DNA from 2 places in the Cellulomonas sp. URHB0016 genome. Region 2 is predicted to be linked to the other one. Evidence: riboswitches for the same ligand, from Rfam matches in the RefSeq annotation. Region 2 holds a riboswitch; the other holds the start of a gene.
What was found. Region 2 has a riboswitch for thiamine pyrophosphate ahead of ACVW07_RS13235 (thiamine ABC transporter substrate-binding protein). Riboswitches for the same ligand answer to the same signal wherever they lie in the genome.
Positions count from the first base shown of each region.

Region 1: linked by a shared signal. The riboswitch ahead of ACVW07_RS04040 (YkoF family thiamine/hydroxymethylpyrimidine-binding protein) and the one ahead of ACVW07_RS13235 (thiamine ABC transporter substrate-binding protein) in region 2 are both predicted to bind thiamine pyrophosphate.

Region 1 covers NZ_JBSRZU010000001.1:845,994-850,304, forward strand. The annotation lists gene ACVW07_RS04030 (LLM class F420-dependent oxidoreductase) at 1-231, opposite strand, end outside; gene ACVW07_RS04035 (hypothetical protein) at 296-2,002, opposite strand; TPP riboswitch at 2,089-2,211, shown strand; gene ACVW07_RS04040 (YkoF family thiamine/hydroxymethylpyrimidine-binding protein) at 2,337-2,954, shown strand; gene ACVW07_RS04045 (CYTH and CHAD domain-containing protein) at 3,015-4,311, shown strand, end outside.
Region 2 covers NZ_JBSRZU010000001.1:2,877,203-2,881,513, reverse strand. The annotation lists gene ACVW07_RS13240 (ABC transporter permease) at 1-1,503, opposite strand, end outside; gene ACVW07_RS13235 (thiamine ABC transporter substrate-binding protein) at 1,503-2,594, opposite strand; TPP riboswitch at 2,677-2,807, opposite strand; gene ACVW07_RS13230 (DUF4235 domain-containing protein) at 2,945-3,232, shown strand; gene ACVW07_RS13225 (phytoene desaturase family protein) at 3,334-4,311, opposite strand, start outside.

The DNA of each region.
Region 1 (4,311 bases), 2.0 Mb from region 2:
CGTGACGAGCGCCCCGATCTCGACGCGGCTGGTCTGCTCCGCCCAGGCGCCGAGCATCGTCCAGCACTCGAAGTGCAGGCCGTCGGGGTCACCGCTCAGCGGGAAGAAGTGGTCCCAGTTGAAGACCACGTCCACGCCGAGGTCCTCGGACCGGCGGACGGCGTCACGGATCTGTGCGTAGTCGGCATGCTGCGGCTGGATCTGGACGCCGACGCGGACGGGAGGAGTCATGCGCAGGAGCCTAGGGGGCGCCTTCCCCTGGCGCAGGTCACTGCCGGCGGCAACGACGTCGAGGTCATTGGTACGTCACCAGGTCCGGGACCGGCTGCACCGCGTACGTCGCGGCCGGGTCGAGCATCGGCTGGTCCTCGTCGTAGAAGTTCTTCCAGCCCCAGTGCACCGGTGGCGCGCCCTCACGCAGGTGCGCCCACGTGCCGGCCTTGGCGGGCTGCGTGCCCTGACCGTCCACGTGGATGACGACCGCCAGCTCGTCGTGCGAGGTGTCGAGCCGCTCCCGCCCGTCGACCATCCGCGTCGAGAACTGGTGGACCACGAACATCTTCTGCGGGAGGCCCCGCTGCCGGGTCAGGTCGGCGAGCCACCCGGCGACGGCGTTGACCTCGTCCACCCCGACCGAGCCGATCTGCCGCAGGTGCACCTGGTCGGGAGCGAGCCGCCACTCCGGGTCGAGCGCCAGGCCGACGTACGGGAGTGCCAGGAGGTCCTGGTACTGCTGAGCCTGCGTGAGGAAGTCGATGCGGCCGGGCTGCAGGTCGAGCACGACGGCCATGCCCGCGGCGCCGGCCGCCTCGACCAGAGGACGGAGCGTGTCGACCGGGATCGCCCGCGAGTAGCTGCCGTCGGCCTCGGGGGCGGCCGACGCGACGGTCGCGATGATCTCGACCGCCGGGACCACCGTGTCCCCGGTCAGGGGTCGGTACGCGTCGGCGTGGGCCTGGGCACGGGCGACGGTCGCGGGGACGTCCTGCTCCCCCAGCACGCCGAGCGCCGGTATGCCGGGGGCACCGTACAGCGCGACGTACTTCTTGCCCGGCACGCCGTTCACCTGCGGGAACATCAGCTGGCCACCTCCCGGGGCGAGCACGCCGGTGGAAGCGGTCGCCACCCGGGACGCCAGCAGCGCGGGGTCGCCGAACGCGGCACCCAGCGCGACCACGTGCTCCGGACGGTGCTCGGCCACGGCCCGCACACCGGGCGTGGTCGCGCGAGGGTCGCCGCCCGGGACGTCCACGACAGGGACGCCGGCCGCTGCGATCGTCGCGAGCGCCGCGGCCGGCACCGGGCCCACGCCGGTGAGGGCCACCGTCCCGTGCACGGGCTGCGGGCGCTCGGTGAGCGGGAGCGTCGCCGAGGCGGATGCGGAGGCAGAGGCAGAGGCAGAGGCAGAGGCAGAGGCAGAGGCAGAGCTTGCGGCCGAGGCAGTGCTTGCGGCGGGGGCAGTGGTTGCACCGCTGGGGCCGGGGGTGGTCGACGGCGCGGCCGCCGGACGGACCACCGTGACACCGGCCCGCACGGCGAGGTCCGCGGCGCCCACTGCCAGCACCCACCGGGTACCGAGGCGGTCGAGCTCGCCGAGGAGCGCATCGGGCGCCACCGTGGGACCGGTGAGCAGCAGGGGCGCACCGACCTCCGTCGCGGCCGCCGCGGCGGCGACCTGCGCGGCCGCGTCCCCGGCAGCGGCGAGGACCACGACGGGGGCTGTCGTGAAGAGCGCCCTCGACGCCTCGAGGGCCGCCGACTCGTCGGTCGCCGCGGGCAGCACCACCGCGGCCGGTACGGGTGCAGCGACGGTCGCGGTCAGCGGCACGGGTGTCGGCGTCGGCGTCGGCGACCCGCTCGAGGCCTGGGTCGGCGACGGGCCGGCGGCGCGGCCGTCCGGCGTGCACCCGACGAGGACCAGCAGCGCTGCGAGGGCGACGAGGAGCGGACCGCGTACCCGTCGGGTACCGGAGGGCACGAGGGGGTCCGGCATCGTCGGCATCGTCGCCACTGTAGGTCGCGCGTCCGCCGCCCACGGACCGGAAGCCCCCTATCCGCGGGTGACGTCGACGGTCTACGGTCGGCGGGACACAGCCCCCGGGGAGCGCAGAGAGCGCGCTGAGAGTGCGGCCGGACACCACGTCCTCCCCGCAGACCCGTGGAACCTGACCTGGTTCGCACCAGCGTAGGGAGCAGGGCGCAGGTCGCCGGCCGGACGCCGGTGGCCGTGCCGTCGGGCCGGTGCGCCGTCGGCGTGCCGGGCGACGGGACTCACGTGCCGGAAGGACACGTGCGGTCCGCCCCGGGGGTCCGCACGCGACACCAGGAGCACCCTCATGAGCACCGCGACCACCGCCTCCGGGCAGGCCCTCACGCCCACCGACCTCGGGGTCGGCGCCCGCTTCTCCCTCCACCCCGCGACGGGAGGCCTGGTCGACGTCGCCGCCGCCGCCGACCGGTCCGGGCTCGAGGTCACCGTCGACGACCTGTCCACCCTGGTGCGCGGCACCGAGAGCGACGTCCTGCTGTTCGTGCACCACGTCGTCGCAGCCGGCGCGAGGGTGGCGGGGCATGTCGTCGCGCACGTGCAGCTGTCCCGCGGCTGCCCCGGTGAGGTGGCGTGCGGCCTGGCCGACCATGCCGTCCTCGCCGACGTCGAGCCCCCCGAGCTCCCGGCGACCGGCCTGCGCGCCGCCGCCCACTGGGCGCTCTACCCGCTCGACGACGGCCGGGTGGGGCACCCGGGCGACCACATGCGTGCGATCGAGCAGGCGGTGGCGGTGGCCCGTACCCGCGCGACCGTGTCGCCGGAGCACTTCGTCACCCGTCTCGACGGTGACCTCGCCGAGGTGCTCGGTGCCGTCGCCGCCGGCTGGCTCGCTGCGGGTCGGCACGTGCGGCACGTCGTCGCGCACGCCGTCGTCTCCGTGACGTCCACGCCCGCCGGGAACTGAGCGCTCCCCCTGCTCGACGGTCGGGAGGCGTGCGTCGGCCGGTCCTGGCAGCCTCAGGACATGAGGACCTACGGCGAGGTCGAGGCGGCGTTCGAGGTGCCCGAGGACGCCTCACCACCCGACCTGAGCGGCGTCGGCGGGCTCACCCAGGTGGACCGGCCGGAGCCCGTGGACCTCGTTGCGCAGTACTACGACACCGACGCGCTCGACCTCCTCCGCGCGGGTGTCACGCTGCGCCGGCGGACCGGCGGGTCGGACGAGGGGTGGCACCTCAAGGTCCCGACGACGGCCGCCGGGCGGGAGGCGCGCGCCCGGACCGAGCACCGCCTGCCACTCGATGACCCGGCCGCGCCGGAGGCCCTCCTCGACCCGGTGCGCGCCCGGCTGCGCGACCGGCCGACGACGCTCGTCGCCGAGCTGAGGACGCGACGGGTGCCGTACCGATGGCTGGACGACACCGGGCGAGCGGTCGTCGAGGTGACCGACGACCACGTCCACGCGGTCGTCCACCGCCCCGACCGCGACGGGCAGGTCGTCGAGACGTGGCGCGAGTGGGAGGTCGAGCTCGTCCATGGGGACGAGAGCGCGCTCTCCGCGGTGAGCGAGCTGCTCGCCGCGGTGCCCGGTGCGGTCGCACGGAGCTCGTCGAAGCTGGAGCGCGCCCTGCGCGACCTCGGTGCGGACCGCCGCCGCACGGAGCCGCGCGACGAGACGGCCGGCGAGGTGGTCCGCGCGTACGCGGCGCGTCACGTCGAACGACTGCTGCGCGCGGACGCGGGTGCGCGCCAGGGCGACGACCGTGCCGTGCACGACGCGCGGGTCGCCGCGCGTCGCCTGCGCACCGTCCTGTCGGTGTACCGGCCGATGCTCGGCCGCCACGTGACGGAGCCGCTGCGCGACCGGCTGGCGGAGCTCGGGCACGCGCTCGGCGCGGCGCGCGACCCGCACGTCGAGCTGCAGGGCCTGCTGCGCCTCGTCGAGCAGGAACCCGTCGAGCTCGTGATCGGTCCCGTGGCCCGCCGGCTGGACGACGACAGGTCGCGTGCCCGTCGGGACGGTGTGGAGCGGCTCGCGGACCTGCTCGGCTCGTCCAGGTACTGGCGGATGCTCGACGAGCTCGACCACCTCGCGGACGACGCGCCGGCCGGACCGGCGGCCGGCCGGCCGGCCGCCGACGTGGTGCCGAGGCGGGCCCGACGCGCGTGGCGCCGCCTGGACCGCCGCACGGAGGAGCTCTCCGAGGTCGCGGAGGTCGCGCCCGGTCCTGCGGCCGACCAGGCTCGGCACGAGGTCCGCAAGGCGGCCCGTCGGGCGCGGTACGCCGCCGAGGTGGCCGTCCCGGTCGTCGGGCGCCCGG
Region 2 (4,311 bases):
CAGCACCCGCCCGGGAGCGGCGCCGAGCGTCGCGGCGGCCTCCCGCAGGCGCGGGTCGATCGCCCGCAGCACGGGGAGCACGGTCCGGACCACGAGCGGCACGGCGACGACGGCCTGCGCGATCGGCACCAGCACCGGTGAGCTCCGCAGGTCGACGTCGAGCCCGAACGGCCGGTGCATCGACAGCAGGAAGCCGAAGCCGACGGTGACCGCCGAGACGCCGAGCGGCAGCATGAACAGCGCGTCCAGCCCGGCGACGGCCCGGCGTCCCACCGCGCGGCGGGGCCGCCGGGACACGACGAGCGCGACGAGCCCGCCGACGACGAGCGCGATGACCGTCGCGTCGAGGGCGATCCGCAGGGAGTTGAGGGCCGCCTGCCACACGGTGACGTCGAGCGCGCCGCCGGTGGTGCCCAGCGCCGTGTAGTGGTCGACGCCCCAGCGGTCGCCGACCCGCAACGAGCGGACCACGAGGTTGACGAGCGGCAGGGCGAGGAGCAGCACCACGGCGGCCGTGACGCCGGCGGCCGCGAGCGCCGGGCCGTGCCCGTCGCCGGGCGGCATCCCGGTGGGCCGGCGCAGCGTCAGCGGGCGGACGCTCTGCGCCGGGGCGCCGAGGGCGAGCGCCCGCTCCTGCCGCGACCGGGCCCGGCCGGCCAGCACGAGCACCCCGGCGACGATGACGAGCTGCACCACCGACAGCACGGCGGCGGCACGCAGGTCGAGGAACTGCGTCGTCTGGATCCAGATCTCCGTCTCGACGGTGCCGAACCGCAGCCCGCCGAGCACGAGGACCGTGCCGAACGCCGTCGCGCAGAACAGGAACGTCAGCGACGCCGCGGACGCGATCGCCGGGGTCAGCGCGGGCAGGGTGACGGTCCGGAACGCGCGCCACGGTGACGCGCCCAGCGCCCGTGCGGCCTGCGCCGGCCGCGGGTCGAGCCGCTCCCACAGGCCCCCGACGGCCCGCACCACGACCGCGTAGTTGAAGAACACCAGCGCGGCGACGATGGCGGCGAACGTGCCGTCGAGGTGCAGGAACCCCAGCGGTCCGCCCTGCACCAGCAGCGACCGGAACGCGACGCCCACCACGACGGTGGGCAGCACGAACGGCACGGTCACGAGGGCCCGGACCGCCGACCGGCCCCGGAACCGACGGCGGTACAGCACGTATGCGCCCGGCACGCCGAGCAGCACCGACGCGACCGTCGCGATCGACGCCTGCGCGAGGGTCAGCCCGACGATCCGCCACGTCCGCGGCCGGGAGAACACCTCCGCGAACGCCGACAGGTCCAGGTGCCCGTCGGTGACGAAGCCCTTGCCCACCATCACGACGACGGGCCACGCGAAGAACACCCCGAGGAACAGCAGCGGGACGACGACCGCGGCGGACCAGAACACGGCCGTGCCCACGGGCACACCCGGGCGCACCCCCGGACGCACGCCCCGCCCCGGCCCGCCGGTCACCGGCAGGTCGGGGCGGGTCGTCGTCGCCGTGCTCATCAGCCGACCACGGTCTCCGACCAGTCGGCGAGCCACGCCTCGCGGTGCGCGGTGATCTCGTCGGGCGGCACGGTGAACGGCTTCGGGGCCAGCGGGGCCCACTGCGCCCACTCGTCGGGCAGCGTGGCCGTGCTGCTGACCGGGTACATGTACATGGACCCCGGGATGTCGTCCTGCACCTCGTCGGAGAGCAGGAAGTCGAGCAGCTGCTGCGCGCCCGTCGGGTTCTTCGCCCCCGCCAGCACCCCGGCGTACTCGACCTGACGGAAGCACGTGTCGAGCAGCGCACCCGTCGTGGGCTCGGTGCCGCCCTCCGGCACGCTCGCCGGCGGCGACGACGCATACGAGAGCACGATCGGCCGCGGGCCGCCGCCGCCACCGCCGCTGAAGTCGGTGTCGTACGCCTCGGTCCAGCCGCTCGCGACCTGCAGGCCGTTGGCCCGCAGCTTCGTCCAGTAGTCCTGCCAGCCGTCCTCGCCGAACGCCCCGACGGTCGCGAGCAGGAACGCCAGCCCGGGCGACGAGGTCACGGCGTCCGGGACGACGAGCAGGTCCTTGTACTCGGGCCTGGTGAGGTCGTCGAGCGTCGTCGGCTCGGGGACGCCGTGCGACCGGAACCAGGTGTGGTCCGTGTTGATGCAGACGTCACCGAGGTCCACGGCGGTGAGGGCGCCGGTGTCGCCGACCGCGTACTGGGCCGCGTCCTTCGCCGCCGGGGCGTGCGACGTGTAGGGCTCGACGACGCCCTCGTCGACCGCGCGGGACGCGAACGCGTTGTCGATGCCGTAGACGAGGTCGCCGAGGGGCGCGTCCTTGGTCAGCACGAGCTGGTTGACGAGGGTGCCCGCGTCGCCCGGCTGGACCACCTTCACCGCCAAGCCCGTCTGCGCGGTGAAGTCGTCGAGGATGCCGTCCGACAGCCCGAACGAGTCGTGCGTGACGAGCGTGACGGTGCCGGCCGAGCCGCTGGGCCCGTCGGACCCCGAGCCGGACGAGGTGCCGATGGCCGAGCAGCCGGCGACGGCCGCCGTCGTCAGGCCGGCGACGAGGACGAGGGCCGTGCGGCCCGGGTGCGAGGACGTGCTCGCCATGTGTGGTGCTCCTCCTGGTCATCAAGGAGGGGGTCACCGCGTCCGTCGTCGGCCTCGCGCGGGACGCCGACGACGACCGCGGGGACTGAGAAGCCCGACTCCCTACGCCGGTACCAACCGGATCAGGTTCGAGGGTCTGCGGTGGTCCGCACTCTCAGCGTCCCGGCCTCCCGGCGATGTGCCGGGCCACCTGACGCTCCCCTGTCGTTCGCCCGCGATCCTACGCCCGGTCCCTGCGGCGTCCGGACGTCCGTCCAGGCGCCGGGTTCCACCGTCGGGCAGCGACCTGACCGGCCGCCGGTTACGGTGGACGGCAGGCCGTGACCAGGCCCCTCACCTGGAGGTTCGCCATGCCCAGCAAGTCCCAGCAGTCGATGTTCGCGAAGATCGTCGGCGCCGCGGTCGCCCTCGGGGCGGCGTGGGCGGCGCAGCAGGCGATCAACCAGTCGTGGAAGGCCGCCACCGGCCACAAGCCGCCGAAGCCGGACGACGACGACGGTGACCACGGCCTGACCGAGATCGTCATCGCCGCCGCGGCGACCGGCGCCCTCGTGGCCGTCGCCCGCGTGCTGGCCACCCGAGGCACGGCGAACTACGTGTCGAAGGTGGACCGCAAGCGCGGGCTCGACACCGACTGAGACGGACCCGCCCGCCGGAAGGCCGACGGCAGTCGACCTTGTTCGTCAGATCGAGGCGTGGTCGAGCAGCTCGTCAGATCGACGCCTCGTCGACCAAGCGGTCAGATCGACGGGTCGTCGACCAGGTACCGCGGCAGTGGTGACAGGTCCGGCACGGTCGGGTCGCAGAACACCTCGCGCAGCACCCGTCGGGCCGCGTACCAGCCGGAGAGCCCATGCACCCCGGGCCCGGGCGGCGTGGACGCCGAGCACAGGTACACCCCGTCGCGCCCGGTGGCGTAGGGGTTGAGGCGCGCCGTCGGCCGGGCGAGCACCTGCCCGATCGTGGCCGCGCCGCCGGCGATGTCGCCGCCCACGTAGTTGGCGTCGTGGTGGCTCATGCGCGCGGCGGGGACGCAGCGGGAGGCCACGACGACGTCCCGGAACCCGGGCGCGTACCGCTCCACGTGGGCGGTCACCGCCTCGGTCACGTCGACGTCGGAGAACGCCGGGACGTGCGCGTAGGTCCACAGCGGTCGCACGCCGCCGCGCTCGCGGTCCGGGTCCACGACGGTCGGGTCGCTGAGCAGCACCGTCGGCCGCTCGGCGTGCCGGCCGGCGGCGACGGCGGCCTCCGCCGCGGCGACCTCGGCCCGGGTGCCGCCGACGTGCACGGTACCCGCCAGACCCACGTCGGGAACGGTCCACGGCACCGGGCCCGAGAGCACGAAGTCGACCTTGGCGGCGGCGTTGCCGTGCCGGAACGAGCCGTAGGCCCGCCGGATCCGCGCGGGGATGCGGTCACCGAACACCTCGACGACCGCGCCCGGCGTGGTGTCGAACAGGTAGCAGTGCGCGGGCGGGAGGTCGGCGGTCGACCGCACGGGGTGGTCGGTGACGATCTCGCCGCCGTGCGCGCGCAGGTCGGCGACCAGGGCCGCGACGATCGCGCCCGACCCGCCGCGCGGGATCGGCCACCCCGCCCCGGCGTGCCCCAGGCTCGCGAGGAGCAGAGCCGTCCCGGCGGCGGCGAGGCTCGGCATCGGCGTGATGGCGTGCGACGCCACCCCCGTGAGCAGCGCGGGCGCGACGTCGTCCAC